DNA from 2 places in the Streptomyces sp. RG80 genome. Region 2 is predicted to be linked to the other one. Evidence: riboswitches for the same ligand, from Rfam matches in the RefSeq annotation. Region 2 holds a riboswitch; the other holds the start of a gene.
What was found. A riboswitch is a leader RNA that binds a small molecule or an ion and turns the genes downstream of it on or off. The one in region 2 is predicted to bind glycine.
Positions count from the first base shown of each region.

Region 1 (7,531 bases), on a different contig from region 2:
CATCGCGCACAGCCAGACGCGGAAGGTCAGCGTCCGCTGTTCCGGGACCAGGTGGGCGGCGACGTTCCCGGAGGTCAGGGCGGTCAGTCTGTTGACCCTGGGCAGCCCGGCGGCATAGGTTTCGGGCAACCGTCAACCTCAAGTACGGGTGGAGAGTTTTCCATGTCGGCCCTGGTGTGTACGAGGTGCGGTAACCGCAACGCGGAGAACAGCCGCTTCTGCTCCAACTGCGGCGCGCCGCTGCGGGGTACGGCCGAGCGGCCGTCCGAGACGACCTCCACGATCTCGATCTCCGGTCTCGAGGCCTACGACGCCGAGGCGACCGGGCAGACGCAGATGCCCATGCTCTCCCCGGAGGCGCAGGCCGCCGTCGACGCGCTGCCGCTGGGCTCCGCGCTCCTGGTCGTACGCCGGGGGCCGAACTCGGGCAGCCGGTTCCTGCTGGACGGCGACCTGACCACCGCCGGACGTCATCCGCAGAGCGACATCTTCCTGGACGACGTGACGGTGTCGCGTCGGCACGTGGAGTTCCGTCGCCAGCAGGACGGCTCGTTCACGGTGGGCGATGTCGGCAGCCTCAACGGCACATACGTGAACCGTGAGCGCATCGACTCCGTGCCGCTGCACAACGGCGACGAGGTGCAGATCGGCAAGTACCGGCTGGTCTTCTACGCGAGCCAGCGGGGCTACTGACCCGCCCCCGGGCTCCGTCCGGGGGGAGACCCCCAGGGAAGGTCCATGCTTCAAACACCGAGCGGCGGTGCCAGGGACGGTGCCGCCGCAGCGGACAGTGGGCTGATGAGCATCGGCACGGTGCTGAACGCGCTGCGTGACGAGTTCCCCGAAGTGACCATCTCCAAGATTCGCTTCCTGGAGTCGGAAGGGCTCATCGAGCCACAGCGGACCCCTTCGGGGTATCGCAAGTTCAGTGCGGAGGACGTCGAGCGCCTCGGCCACGTCCTGCGGATGCAGCGGGACCACTATCTGCCGCTCAAGGTGATCCGCGAGCACCTGGACGCCATGGAGCGGGGCGAGGCCGTAGTGCTGCCCGTGGTGGGGCGGCAGCGGGACGGCGAGGCGGTGCCCGACTCCTTCAACGCGCCCACCGCGGCCCGGATCGGGCGCTCCGAGCTGCTTGCCGCCGCCGAGGTCGGTGAGCTTGAGCTCGAGGAGTGGGAGTCGTACGGGCTCATCGCTCCGCTGCCGGACGGCGCCTACGACGCGGAGGCGGCCACCGTGGCGGCGCTCGTCGCCGAGCTCGGGCGGTTCGGGATCGAGCCCCGGCATCTGCGCGTGATGAAGGCCGCGGCCGATCGTGAGGCAGGGCTCGTGGATCAGGTGGTGGCTCCGCTGAAACGACACCGCAATCCGCAGACCAGGGCGCACGCGGAAGCACGTACGAAGGAACTGGCGGGGCTCACGGTGAAGCTGCACGCTGCACTGGTGCAGACCGCCCTCGGTGTGCGTCTGCCCTGAGGGCCTCCCACGCCGGATCCGCCCCCCGTTTCCTGCCCGACTACCCAAACGTCCCGGGCACGGCCTAGGGTTGCTGTGTGAACGAGCTCGATGTCGTAGGTGTCCGGGTCGAAATGCCCTCCAACCAACCGATCGTGCTCCTGCGTGAAGTGGGAGGCGACCGCTACCTCCCCATCTGGATCGGGCCGGGGGAGGCGACGGCGATCGCCTTCGCCCAGCAGGGCATGGCCCCCGCGCGACCGCTGACCCACGACCTGTTCAAGGACGTGCTGGAGGCCGTCGGCCAGGAGCTCACCGAAGTACGCATCACGGACCTGCGTGAGGGCGTCTTCTACGCGGAGCTGGTCTTCGCCAGCGGTGTCGAGGTGAGCGCCCGCCCCTCCGACGCCATAGCGCTGGCGCTGCGCACGGGGACGCCGATCTACGGCAGCGACGGTGTGCTCGACGACGCGGGTATCGCGATCCCGGACGAGCAGGAGGACGAGGTGGAGAAGTTCCGCGAGTTCCTCGACCAGATCTCGCCCGAGGACTTCGGCACCAGCAGTCAGTGAGGCGCGGCCGGCTCCGAGGGCCCGTGGCCCGTGACGGGCTGGCTGTGTCCGGTGGCCCCTCAAATGCTGGCATTTGCCACCGGCGAGTGAGAGCGTCCTGCGGCCCGTCACGAGCGCATTCGGCTAGCCTTTCCCCGCGGTGGGGTACGGGAAACCACTCCTAGGGTGATTATCACTCGGCGTGCCGAGTGTGGCGATCGTTGACGCACCCCGGGTGACTGCCTACCGTCGAGAAGGCAGGTCAAGGACGGAGGTCGGCGTGAGAAGCAGCGGCGACGGTACGGCTGGGGGAGCTCCGGGGCGCAGTCTCGGGGCCGGTGGCCCGTACCCGCTTCACGGCAGCGCGGCCGATCACGCTCCGCAGCGACCGGCGGCCGTGCCGAGCAGCGGAGGGGCGACGTCCATGGCGTCCGAGGAGATCGGCTACCGCGGTCCGACGGCCTGTGCGGCCGCCGGGATCACCTACCGGCAACTGGACTACTGGGCCCGCACCGGGCTCGTCGAGCCGAGCGTGCGGCCCGCGTACGGGTCGGGGACGCAGCGCCTGTACAGCTTCCGGGACGTCGTCGTCCTGAAGATCGTCAAGCGGTTCCTCGACACCGGTGTGTCCCTGCAGAACATCCGCACCACCGTGCAGCACCTGCGGGAGCGCGGGTTCCGTGATCTGGAGCGCATGACGCTCATGAGCGACGGCGCCACGGTCTACGAGTGCACCTCGCCGGACGAGGTCCACGCGCTGCTCCAGGGCGGCCAGGGGATCTTCGGTATCGCCGTGGGTGTTGTGTGGCGGGACGTGGAGAGCGCGCTGTCGCAGTTGCACGGAGAGCGGATCGACACCGGGGAGACCCTGGTCGGACCCAACCCGGCGGACGAGCTGGCGCGGCGGCGCAACCGGGCGGTCTGAGGGCCGCTCCCACCCTGTGGCGGGGGCATTGTCAGTGGCGTAGGGCAGCATCGGAGATGTGAGAACCGCGCCCACCATCCTGCATCTCGACATGGATGCCTTCTTCGCCTCGGCGGAGCAGGCGTCCAAGCCGAGTCTGCGCGGGAAGGCCGTCGTGGTGGGCGGGCTCGGGCCGCGTGGGGTGGTGGCCACGGCGTCCTACGAAGCCCGGGTCTTCGGTGTGCACTCCGCGATGCCGATGGCTCAGGCGCGGCGCCTCGCGCCGAACGCCGCGTATCTGGTGCCGCGCTTCGGGTTCTACAAGTCGATCAGCGAGCAGGTGATGGGGCTGCTGCGGGCGTTGTCGCCGCTCGTGGAGCCGCTCAGCCTCGACGAGGCGTTCGTGGATCTGGAGGCCGGGGGGACGGCCTGGGACGAGGAGTCGGCGCGGCTTGCCGGGGCGAAGCTACGGGGCGACATACGGGCCGTCACAGGGCTCACGGGGTCGGTGGGGCTCGCCGCGTGCAAGATGCTCGCGAAGATCGCCTCCGAGCAGGCCAAGCCCGACGGGCTGGTGCTCATCGAACCGGGAACCGAGCGGGCCATGCTCGGGCCCATGTCCGTGCGGATCCTGCCGGGGGTGGGGCCGGCGACGGGGGACCATCTGCGGCGAGCCGGGATCCACACGGTCGAGGAGATCGTGGAGGCCGGGGAGGACGAGCTCGTACGGCTGCTGGGGAAGGCCCATGGGCACGGTCTGTACGCGATGGCGATGGCCTACGACGAGCGGCCTGTGGTGGCCGAGCGGGAGACCAAGTCGGTGTCGGTCGAGGACACGTACGACGTGGACATCCATGACCGGGTGCGGGTGGGGACGGAGGTGCAGCGGCTGGCGGACCGGTGTGTGCGGAGGCTGCGGGGGGCCGGGCTGTCGGGGCGGACCATCGTGCTGAAGGTGCGGCGGTACGACTTCTCCACGCTGACCCGGTCCGAGACCTTGCGGGGGCCGACCGATGATCCGGCTGTCGTGCGGGAGGCCGCGGCTCGGTTGCTGGATTCCGTGGACACGACGGGGGGTGTGCGGTTGCTGGGGGTCGGGGTGAGCGGGCTTGCCGACTACACGCAGGAGGATCTGTTCGCGCAGGCCGCGGGGGAGCGGGTGGAGCTTGCGGAGGAGGAGCTGCGGGAGGATGCGGCTGAGGGGGCGTCGTCGGTGCCTGGCGAGCGGCGGTGGCCGTCGGGGCACGATGTGCGGCATGCCGAGTTCGGGCACGGGTGGGTGCAGGGGAGTGGGCTGGGGCGGGTGACCGTGCGGTTCGAGACGCCGGATTCGTTGCCGGGGCGGGTTCGGACGTTTCGGGTTGATGATCCTTTGTTGTCGGTGGCTGAGCCGTTGCCCCTGGTGCCGGTGGTCTGTGGGGCAGCCGGCCTTCGGCCGGATTCGGGTTCCCACCCGCACCACCCGTGACGGTCTCGTTGTCGGGTGCGGGTGGCCCCTGTGGGGGTCAGCCGCCGTCGGCGGCTGCGCGTTCGTGCGCTCAGGTGTCCTCCGTGCCCGCCAGCTTGCCGAAGTCGTGGTCCGGGAACGGGGGTGGAGGAGCTACGTCCAGGCCGTAGTGGTGGTAGAGCTGGAGTTCCTGGTCGGGGGAGAGGTGGCGGCCCACGCCGAAGTCGGGGGCGTCCTTGATCAGGGCTCGTTCGAAGGGGACGCGCAGGGTGCCCTCGATCAGTTCGCTGGGCTCCAGGGGGACGAAGGCGTCCCTGCTGAACAGCCCGGTGCGTATGGCGGCCCACTCCGGCACTCCGGTCGCGTCGTCGAGGTAGATCTCGTCGATCGTGCCGATCTTGGTGCCGTTGCGGTCGAAGGCCTTGCGGCCGATCAGGTTCCGCGGATCGATGTCGGTCTGCACGGGCCCTCCACTAGGTCGTGACTCGCAACTCATCCGTAAGCACTACGAAAGAGCACATCGGGGGCGGCGGCCACTCGAGGGGATCTCCAGAGATCCGCGTTGACCTCGCTGCTAGGCTGACAAGCGGCTGCCGACCCTGTGCGGGAGAGTCCTCCGGACACCGTTCGGAGGCGCCGAAGGAGCAAATCCTCCCCGGAATCTCTCAGGCACACGTACCGCACGGACGAGGCCACTCTGGAAAGCAGGGCGGGTGTACGGCTTCCGCTCTCACCGACGGTGAAAACCGGGGGCCCTCGGGCGTCCGGTGAAGCTCTCAGGTTTGAGATGACAGAGGGGGAGGCCGTCGGGGTACCCGCACCGTGGTGCCCCTCGAAGGTCGCGTAAGACCAGGAGGCCTCCGTAATGACCGCCCATCGCACTCCGCTCACCGAGCTCGAACAGGGGATCCCCTTCGAGCAGCGCCACATCGGGCCCGACCAGGAGGCGCGGGCCAAGATGCTCGCGCAGGTCGGCTACGGCTCGCTGGACGAGCTCACCGCTGCCGCGGTGCCGGATGTGATCAAGAACGCCGACGCTCTCGATCTGCCCGGTGCCCGTACCGAGGCCGAGGTGCTGACCGAGCTTCGTTCGCTCGCCGATCAGAACCAGGTTCTCGGCTCCATGATCGGACTCGGGTACTACGGGACCTTCACGCCGCCCGTGATCCTACGGAACGTGATGGAGAACCCGGCCTGGTACACGGCCTACACGCCGTACCAGCCCGAGATCTCGCAGGGGCGGCTCGAAGCCCTGCTCAACTTCCAGACCATGGTCGCCGAACTGACCGGACTGCCCACCTCCGGTGCCTCCCTGCTCGACGAGGGCACGGCGGCGGCCGAGGCGATGTCCCTGTCCCGGCGCATGGGCAAGAACAAGAAGGGGCTGTTCCTGGTCGACGCGGACGCGCTGCCGCAGACCATCGCCGTGATCGAGACCCGTGCCGAGCCGACCGGTGTGGAGGTCGTGGTCGCAGACCTCGGCGACGGCATCCCGGCCGAGCTCGCCGGGCGGGAGATCAACGGTGTGCTCGTCCAGTACCCCGGCGCCTCCGGTGCCGTACGGGACATCAAGCCCCTGATCGAGCAGGCGCACGAGCGCGGTGCGCTGGTCACCGTGGCCGCGGATCTGCTGGCGCTGACGCTGCTGAAGTCGCCCGGGGAGCTCGGGGCCGACATCGCGGTCGGGACCACGCAGCGCTTCGGTGTGCCGATGGGCTTCGGTGGGCCGCACGCCGGCTATATGGCGGTGCGTGAGAAGTTCGCGCGGAGCCTGCCCGGGCGGCTCGTGGGCGTCTCCGTGGACGCGGACGGGCACAAGGCGTACCGGCTGGCCCTGCAGACCCGTGAGCAGCACATCCGCCGTGAGAAGGCGACCAGCAACATCTGTACGGCGCAGGTGCTGCTTGCCGTGATGGCCGGGATGTACGCCGTCTACCACGGGCCCGACGGCCTGAAGGACATCGCGCGGCGGACCCACCGCTACGCGAGCATCCTGGCCGCGGGGCTCGTCGCCGGTGGCGTCGAGGTCGTGCACGACGCCTACTTCGACACCGTGACCGCCCGGGTGCCGGGCAGGGCCGCCGAGGTCGTCGCCGCCGCGCGCGCGAACGGCGTCAACCTGCACCTCGTGGACGCCGACCTGGTCTCCGCCTCCTGCGACGAGACCACCACGCGGGACCAGCTGAACGCCGTATGGACGGCCTTCGGGGTGGAGGGTGACGTCGAGGCGCTCGACGTCACCGCCGAGGACACCCTGCCGGCCGGGCTGCTGCGCGCCGATGCCTTCCTGACGCACCCCGTCTTCCACCAGCACCGGTCCGAGACGGCGATGCTGCGCTACCTGCGCAGGCTGGCCGACCGGGACTACGCGCTCGACCGCGGCATGATCCCGCTGGGCTCCTGCACCATGAAGCTCAACGCGACCACCGAGATGGAGCCGGTCACCTGGCCGGAGTTCGGGCAGCTGCACCCCTTCGCGCCCGCCGAGCAGGCGCAGGGCTACCTCACGCTCATCCGCGAGCTGGAGGAACGTCTCGCCGAGGTCACCGGGTACGACAAGGTCAGCCTCCAGCCCAACGCCGGGTCGCAGGGTGAGCTGGCCGGGCTGCTCGCCGTACGCGGATACCACCGAGCCAACGGGGACGAGCAGCGGACCGTGTGTCTGATTCCGTCCTCGGCCCATGGGACCAATGCCGCCAGCGCGGTCATGGCCGGGATGAAGGTCGTCGTCGTGAAGACCGCCGAGGACGGCGAGATCGACGTCGAGGACCTGCGGGCGAAGATCGAGCAGCACCGTGACGAGCTGGCGGTGCTGATGATCACGTACCCCTCGACGCACGGGGTGTTCGAGGAGCATGTCGCCGACATCTGCGCGCAGGTGCACGAGGCCGGTGGGCAGGTGTACGTCGACGGCGCCAACCTCAACGCGCTGGTGGGGCTGGCCAAGCCGGGCCACTTCGGTGGTGACGTCTCGCACCTGAACCTGCACAAGACCTTCTGCATCCCGCACGGCGGCGGCGGTCCCGGTGTCGGGCCGGTCGGTGTGCGGGCGCACCTGGCGCCGTATCTGCCGAACCACCCGCTGCAGCCCGCCGCCGGGCCGGAGACGGGTGTCGGGCCGATCTCGGCCGCGCCCTGGGGTTCCGCGGGGATCCTGCCGATCTCGTGGACCTA
Region 1 covers NZ_JBEAAJ010000013.1:309,649-317,179, reverse strand. The annotation lists gene ABKA17_RS39455 (zinc-ribbon and FHA domain-containing protein) at 1-693, shown strand, start outside; gene ftsR (transcriptional regulator FtsR) at 739-1,476, shown strand; gene ABKA17_RS39445 (bifunctional nuclease family protein) at 1,554-2,027, shown strand; gene ABKA17_RS39440 (MerR family transcriptional regulator) at 2,287-2,931, shown strand; partial or broken gene ABKA17_RS39435 (DNA polymerase IV) at 2,990-4,527, shown strand; gene ABKA17_RS39430 (PRC-barrel domain-containing protein) at 4,449-4,820, opposite strand; glycine riboswitch at 4,952-5,048, shown strand; gene gcvP (aminomethyl-transferring glycine dehydrogenase) at 5,223-7,531, shown strand, end outside.
Region 1: linked by a shared signal. The riboswitch ahead of gcvP (aminomethyl-transferring glycine dehydrogenase) and the one ahead of gcvT (glycine cleavage system aminomethyltransferase GcvT) in region 2 are both predicted to bind glycine.

Region 2 (7,531 bases):
GTGATCAGTCCGTCGTACACAGGGGCGAACCCACCCCTGCTGCGGGAGTCTTCAACGCTTTGGCGATCTGTTGCCAGACTTGGCGGGGAAAGGATGCGTAAACGTGATGCGGGCAGGGGGGTTCCGTTATCCGGACGGCGGGTAACGACGGCCGGACGGGGACCAGTTGGACATTGAGGGCCTCATAGGGGCCTTCTGCCCTCATCTACGCGCGCAGATACACTCCCGTAACAGAAGAGCCTGTGCCGGGATCGGATCAGTAGCCGCCGGGCGCCGGAGGGTAGCCGTACCCGGCCGCGGGAGCCTGGGCGGGGGCGGCCGCGTGAGCCTCGCGGTCGTAGAAGGGGCGGGCACCGGCCCGCATCCACATCGCGACCGGGTCGTACTCGTCGGACATGGCGACGGTCGACACCGGCAGCCCGTCCGGGACCGCGCCGATCGACTGCTGCATCATCGCGCGCACCGAGTCCACGGCGGGCGGGCTGGTGTCGTACACATCCAGGCCGATGGCGAGGTACGGCGCCCCGAGCGCGGGCTGCACCCAGGCCCGGCGCAGCGAGCGGACGGCCGGGGTGCGGTGGGCGTTGTGCGCGATCAGGGCGTAGAACTGCGGGATCTCGATGCCCGGCTCCGACAGCCGGAGCGGGCCGGCCGGCTGGCGCTCCAGGCCGGTGGCGATGCGGCGCAGGTCCAGCCAGGGGATGCCGACGCCGCCACCAGGGGCGTGCGGGTTGAGCCAGAGGCCGAAGTGGTCGGGGTAGAGGGTGCGGGCCACGTCGACTCCGTCGACGACCTCGTAGGAGCGGTTCCAGCCGCTGGCCGACAGCTCCTGGGCCGAGGTCACACAGGGGGCGTAGCCGTAGCCGTCGACCTCCATGTTTCCGTACTGGGCGTCCGGCGAGCCGGACTGGCCGTGCCACAGGAGCATCCACACCTGGCCGGAGGAGGGGGTGGCGAGGGCGCGGAGGAGTGCCTCGTAGGCGTCGTAGCGCCCCGGCGTCACCTGGCGCAGCATGTGCTCGACCGTGCCGGTCGCGGTGCCGCTCGCGCTCACCTTGTATCGCCCTTCGGGAAAGATGCGGGTGTCTGCCGACAGCTTAAGCGGTGACGGCTCGGGGCTTGCGGTGGTCCGCCGGGTGCGGGTAGGTGGGGGCTGGTCGCGCAGTTCCCCGCGCCCCTAGGCGGCTGCCCCTGAGGGCGTCTAGAAGTCCTGCTGATAAAACGGACGTACCTTCTCTTTCATCCAGTGGCCCACCGGGTCGTCCGCCACGTCCAACAGGACCAGGTTCACCGGCCAGGGCGCCGGAGTCCGGCCCAGGGCGCGGCCCAGGGCGTCCATCGGGAGGGTACGCAAGTCGCCTTCCCATTGGGAGAGCTCCACCCCTACGAACATGACCGGGTCGGCCGTCTCGATCGCGGCGAGGCAGCGGCGGGCCGTCAGGACCACGCCCGTCGCGGCGAACTCGGCGGAGGCGGTGGCGAGGAAGTCGACCGGGTCGTCCTGCCAGTCGGGCTCGTAGAGCTTGACGCGGCCACCGGTGTTGGGCCCGTCCAGCGGGGTGCGGCCGATGCGGCAGAGCTCGGCCACCGCGGGCGGCGGGAGCGGGACGCCGACCACGCCGTCCGGGTTCACGGCGATGCCGACCTGCGGGGGCAGACCGCGGGCGAACTCGACCGCGGGCGCGATCGTGTACGCCATGTGCCCGCCGGCGACCTGCCGGAACTGCTCCTCGGAACTGAAGACCGGGACGTAGGCCTGGCCCTCGATCTGCATGCTGGGCAGGTCCAGGGGGCCGCTGTGCGGGCCGCCGCCGTTGGGCAGGGGGATCCAGACGAAGCTGCGGCCCAGGACCTCGATGATCCGGCCGCCCGCCGCGGGCATGCCGAGGGAGGCCGAGAGCACCTCCTCCAGCTCGTTGCCGGGCCAGCCGCCGCCGTGCGGATGGGGGTGTGCCTGTGCCGGGAATGCCATCTGTCCGTCCGCCTGCCGAGAACCGCTGCCTGTGGCTGAAAAGGCTAGCGGGTGCTCAGGCCGCCGGGGTCAGCCCGTGAAACCGATACGGCGCAGGGTGTCGGCCGCGTCCCGGTCGAGCAGCACCGCGGAGCCGACCCCCTGGGGCAGGTCGCCCTTCGCCACGGAGCCGATCAGCCGGGCGGCCGCCGTACGGTGCCGCAGGAACGCGTACCTGGAGACCCCGCGGCCGCGCTCGCGCTGACCGGCCAGCGCGGTGCCCGGTGTGACGTCGAGCAGCAGCAGGTGCAGGGCACCGCCGCGGCGCCGGGCCTCGCGGGCCAGCCAGCCGCGCACCCAGGACTGGGTACCGCAGTCGTGCACCACGACGCCCTTGCCCGAGCGCAGGGCGCGGTACAGGCCCAGGTAGTGGGCGGCCCGGACGAGGGGGCGGTAGACCGCGTACGGCAGGAAGCGGGGCGCCCGCTCGTCCCAGCGGTCGCGGGTGTCCTGGGAGTCGACGCGTATGCCCTTGACCGCGCGCTTCATCAGGGTGGACTTGCCGCTGCCGGGCAGACCGGTGATCACGACCAGGTCGGCCGGGGCGAAGAGCAGGGCGTGCGGGCTGTGGCCGGCGCGCTCGCGCAGGTCGCGGACGACCGGCTGCGGTGCGCACGTCTCGCGGGCCGGGACGGCCGGCTGCGCGGGCAGCGCGACGGCCGAGGTGGTGGCGTACGCAGTGGTCCTGTTCACCGTGATCGTCCTCCCCTGAGGTGGGTCACGAGTGCCCATCCCCGTCGAGTGTAAAGAGAAGGTAATCCGCGCCGCCTCCGGTTTCCGTCCTCTTCTCGCTACAGGCCTGCTACAGCGTGCCGCGAGTGGCCGGGGAGTCCGTGCGGGCCGGGTGGGAGCCGCCCCTGCCGTGCCGGACGGATGCGTGCAATGATGTCCGCGCCAACTGCATACCGGCCGTTTGAATCCGCGCGGGAGAGTTCCGGGCCGTACGTTCTCGTACGAGTGCCCGGGCGCCGAAGGAGCAAGTCCCTCCCTTGAATCTCTCAGGCCCCGTTACCGCGCGGGCGAGGCACATCTGAAAAGCGAGCCGCCCTCCGGCAGCTCCACCCAAGGTGCAAGTCATGTCCCCTGCGGTCATGGCGAACCTCTCAGGTTCCGATGACAGATGGGGAGGAACGACCTCGCCCGTCATGCCTTGGGAGACAACCGTCCGATGAGCAATGAACCCCGCCTGACCGCGCTCGATGCCCTGCATCGCTCGCTCGGCGCGACGATGACCGACTTCGCCGGCTGGGACATGCCCCTGCGCTACGGCTCCGAGCGCGACGAGCACAACGCCGTGCGCACGAAGGCCGGGCTCTTCGACCTCTCGCACATGGGCGAGATCGCGGTCACCGGGCCGCAGGCCGCCCAGCTGCTGAACTTCGCCCTCGTGGGCAACATCGCGAGCGTCGGCGTCGGCCGTGCCCGCTACACCATGATCTGTCGCGAGGACGGCGGCATCCTCGACGACCTGATCGTGTACCGGCTCCAGGAGACCGAGTACATGGTCGTCGCCAACGCCTCCAACGCCCAGGTCGTCCTGGACGCCCTCGTGGAGCGCGCGGCCGGCTTCGACGCCGAGGTCCGTGACGACCGGGACGCGTACGCGCTGCTCGCCGTCCAGGGCCCGGAGTCCCCCGGGATCCTGAAGTCCCTCACCGACGCCGACCTCGACGGCCTGAAGTACTACGCCGGGCTGCCCGGCACCGTCGCGGGCGTCCCCGCGCTGATCGCCCGCACCGGCTACACCGGCGAGGACGGCTTCGAACTGTTCGTGAAGCCCGAGCACGCGGTCGAGCTGTGGCAGGCCCTGACCAAGGCGGGCGAGGGCGTCGGCCTGATCCCCTGCGGCCTGTCCTGCCGGGACACGCTGCGCCTGGAGGCGGGCATGCCGCTGTACGGGCATGAGCTGTCGACCTCCCTGACCCCCTTCGACGCGGGCCTCGGGCGCGTGGTGAAGTTCGAGAAGGAGGGCGACTTCGTGGGCCGCCAGGCCCTGCGCGAGGCCCTGGAGAACCTCAACCACGACATTCCGCGCGTTCTCGTCGGCCTGATCGCCGAGGGCCGCCGGGTCCCCCGCGCCGGGTACGCCGTGGTCGCCGACGGCCAGGTGATCGGCGAGGTCACCTCCGGCGCCCCCTCCCCCACCCTGGGCAAGCCGATCGCCATGGCGTACGTCGACGCCGAGCACGCCGCGCCCGGCACCACCGGCGTCGGTGTGGACATCCGGGGCAGCCATGAGCCCTACGAGGTCGTGGCTCTGCCCTTCTACAAGCGCCAGAAGTAGAGACTGAGCGCAAGGCGTCGCGCGCCCGCGCGTGACCCTGCGCACATTTGCGCTGCTCACACGCGTTTCCAGCAGTCCCCGGCATTCACCATCACCCGCGTACAGGAGAATTCAGGCCATGAGCAACCCCCAGCAGCTGCGCTACAGCAAGGAGCACGAGTGGCTGTCGGGCGCCGAGGACGGCGTCTCGACGGTCGGCATCACGGAGCACGCGGCCAACGCGCTCGGCGATGTCGTCTTCGTGCAGCTTCCCGAGGTCGGTGACACGGTGACCGCGGGCGAGACCTGCGGCGAGCTGGAGTCGACCAAGTCGGTCTCCGACCTGTACTCGCCGGTCTCCGGTGAGATCACCGAGGTCAACGAGGACGTCGTCAACGACCCGTCGCTGGTGAACTCCGCCCCCTTCGAGGGCGGCTGGCTGTTCAAGGTACGCGTCGCGGAGGAGCCGGCCGACCTGCTCTCCGCCGACGAGTACACCGCCTTTTCCGCCGGCTGAGGAGTCCGCACCTGATGTCCGCACTGAACACGCCCCTGCATGAGCTCGACCCGGAGATCGCGGCCGCGGTCGACGCCGAGCTGGACCGTCAGCAGTCCACCCTGGAGATGATCGCCTCCGAGAACTTCGCGCCGCTGGCGGTGATGGAGGCCCAGGGCTCGGTCCTGACCAACAAGTACGCCGAGGGCTACCCCGGCCGGCGCTACTACGGCGGCTGCGAGCACGTCGACGTCGCCGAGCAGATCGCCATCGACCGCGTCAAGGACCTCTTCGGCGCCGAGTACGCCAACGTCCAGCCGCACTCCGGCGCCTCCGCCAACCAGGCCGCCCTGTTCGCGCTGGCCTCCCCCGGCGACACCATCCTGGGCCTGGACCTGGCGCACGGCGGCCACCTCACCCACGGCATGCGCCTGAACTTCTCCGGCAAGCAGTTCAACGTGGTCGCCTACCACGTCGACGCGGCCGGCCTGGTCGACATGGCCGAGGTCGAGCGCCTGGCCAAGGAACACCGCCCCAAGGTCATCATCGCGGGCTGGTCCGCCTACCCCCGCCAACTCGACTTCGCCGAGTTCCGCCGGATCGCCGACGAGGTCGAGGCGTTCTTGTGGGTGGACATGGCGCACTTCGCCGGGCTGGTCGCGGCCGGCCTGCACCCCAACCCGGTCGAGCACGCGGACGTGGTCACCTCCACCACCCACAAGACCCTGGGCGGGCCGCGCGGCGGCATCATCCTCGCGAAGCAGGCGTTCGCGAAGAAGCTGAACTCGTCGGTCTTCCCGGGCTTCCAGGGCGGTCCGCTGGAGCATGTGATCGCCGCGAAGGCGGTGTCGTTCAAGGTCGCCGCGAGCGCGGAGTTCAAGGAGCGCCAGGCGCGTACGGTGGAGGGTGCGCGGATCCTCGCCGGGCGTCTGACGGCCCCGGACGCCCGCGAGGCCGGTGTCAACGTGCTGTCCGGCGGCACCGACGTCCACCTCATCCTGGTGGACCTGCGTGACTCCGAGCTGGACGGGCAGCAGGCCGAGGACCGCCTCCACGAGGTCGGGATCACGGTCAACCGCAACGCCGTCCCCAACGACCCGCGCCCGCCGATGGTGACCTCGGGTCTGCGGATCGGCACCCCGGCCCTGGCCACCCGCGGCTTCACCGCCGAGGACTTCACCGAGGTCGCCGACGTGATCGCCTCGGCACTCAAGCCCTCGTACGACGTCGAGGACCTCAAGGCCCGGGTCAAGGCACTGGCGGACAAGCACCCGCTGTACCCCGGCCTGAACAAGTAGTTCCCTGGTGGGGGCACCCGATGACGTGTGCCCCCACCCTTTCGCAAGGAGTTCCCGTGGCCATCTCGGTCTTCGACCTGTTCTCGATCGGCATCGGCCCGTCGAGCTCGCACACGGTCGGCCCGATGCGTGCGGCCCGCATGTTCGCCCGCCGACTGCGCAACGAGGGCCTGCTGCCCACCGTCGCCTCGGTCCGCTCGGAGCTCTACGGCTCCCTGGGCGCGACCGGTCATGGCCACGGCACCCCCAAGGCGGTGCTGCTGGGACTCGAGGGGGCGTCCCCCCGCACGGTCGACGTGGAGGGGGCGGACGACCGGGTCGCGGCGATCAAGGACTCGGGGCTCCTGAAGCTGCTCGGTGAGCACGAGATCCCGTTCTCCTTCGACGACGACCTGATCCTGCACCGGCGCAAGGCACTCCCGTACCACGCCAACGGCATGACGCTGTGGGCGTACGACGCGGCGGGCACCGAGCTGCTGTCCAAGACGTACTACTCGGTCGGCGGCGGCTTCGTCGTGGACGAGGACGCGGTGGGTGAGGACCGCATCAAGCTGGACGACACGGTCCTGAAGTACTCCTTCCGCACCGGCGACGAGCTCCTGCGCCTCACGAAGGAGACCGGTCTGTCGATCTCCTCGCTGATGCTGGAGAACGAGCGCGCCTGGCGCACCGAGGACGAGATCCGCGCCGGTCTGCTGGAGATCTGGCGGGTCATGCAGGCGTGCGTCTCACGGGGCATGTCACGCGAGGGCATCCTGCCGGGCGGGCTGCGGGTCAAGCGCCGCGCCGCCGTCACGGCACGCCAACTGCGGGCCGAGGGCGACCCGTTGGCGCACGCGATGGAGTGGATCACGCTCTACGCGATGGCGGTGAACGAGGAGAACGCCGCGGGCGGCCGGGTCGTCACCGCCCCGACGAACGGCGCGGCGGGCATCATCCCGGCGGTCCTGCACTACTACATCAACTTCGTGCCGGGCGCCGACGAGGACGGGGTCGTGCGCTTCCTCCTCGCGGCGGGCGCGATCGGCATGCTCTTCAAGGAGAACGCCTCCATCTCCGGCGCCGAGGTCGGCTGCCAGGGCGAGGTCGGCTCCGCCTGCTCGATGGCCGCGGGCGCGCTGGCGGAGGTGCTCGGTGGCTCCCCTGAGCAGGTCGAGAACGCCGCCGAGATCGGCATGGAGCACAATCTGGGCCTCACCTGCGACCCGGTCGGCGGCCTCGTCCAGATCCCCTGCATCGAGCGCAACGGCATGGCCGCGGTCAAGGCGGTCACCGCGGCACGCATGGCGATGCGCGGGGACGGCTCGCACAAGGTGTCCCTCGACAAGGTCATCAAGACCATGAAGGACACCGGCGCGGACATGTCGGTGAAGTACAAGGAGACCGCCCGGGGCGGGCTCGCGGTGAACATCATCGAGTGCTGAACCCGCCTGGTGCCTAAGGTACGGGGTACTCCAACTCCT
Region 2 covers NZ_JBEAAJ010000001.1:981,850-989,380, reverse strand. The annotation lists gene ABKA17_RS04560 (enhanced serine sensitivity protein SseB C-terminal domain-containing protein) at 257-1,054, opposite strand; gene ABKA17_RS04555 (enhanced serine sensitivity protein SseB) at 1,202-1,972, opposite strand; gene ABKA17_RS04550 (AAA family ATPase) at 2,042-2,710, opposite strand; glycine riboswitch at 2,926-3,035, shown strand; glycine riboswitch at 3,036-3,141, shown strand; gene gcvT (glycine cleavage system aminomethyltransferase GcvT) at 3,180-4,295, shown strand; gene gcvH (glycine cleavage system protein GcvH) at 4,414-4,791, shown strand; gene glyA (serine hydroxymethyltransferase) at 4,806-6,068, shown strand; gene ABKA17_RS04530 (L-serine ammonia-lyase) at 6,125-7,492, shown strand.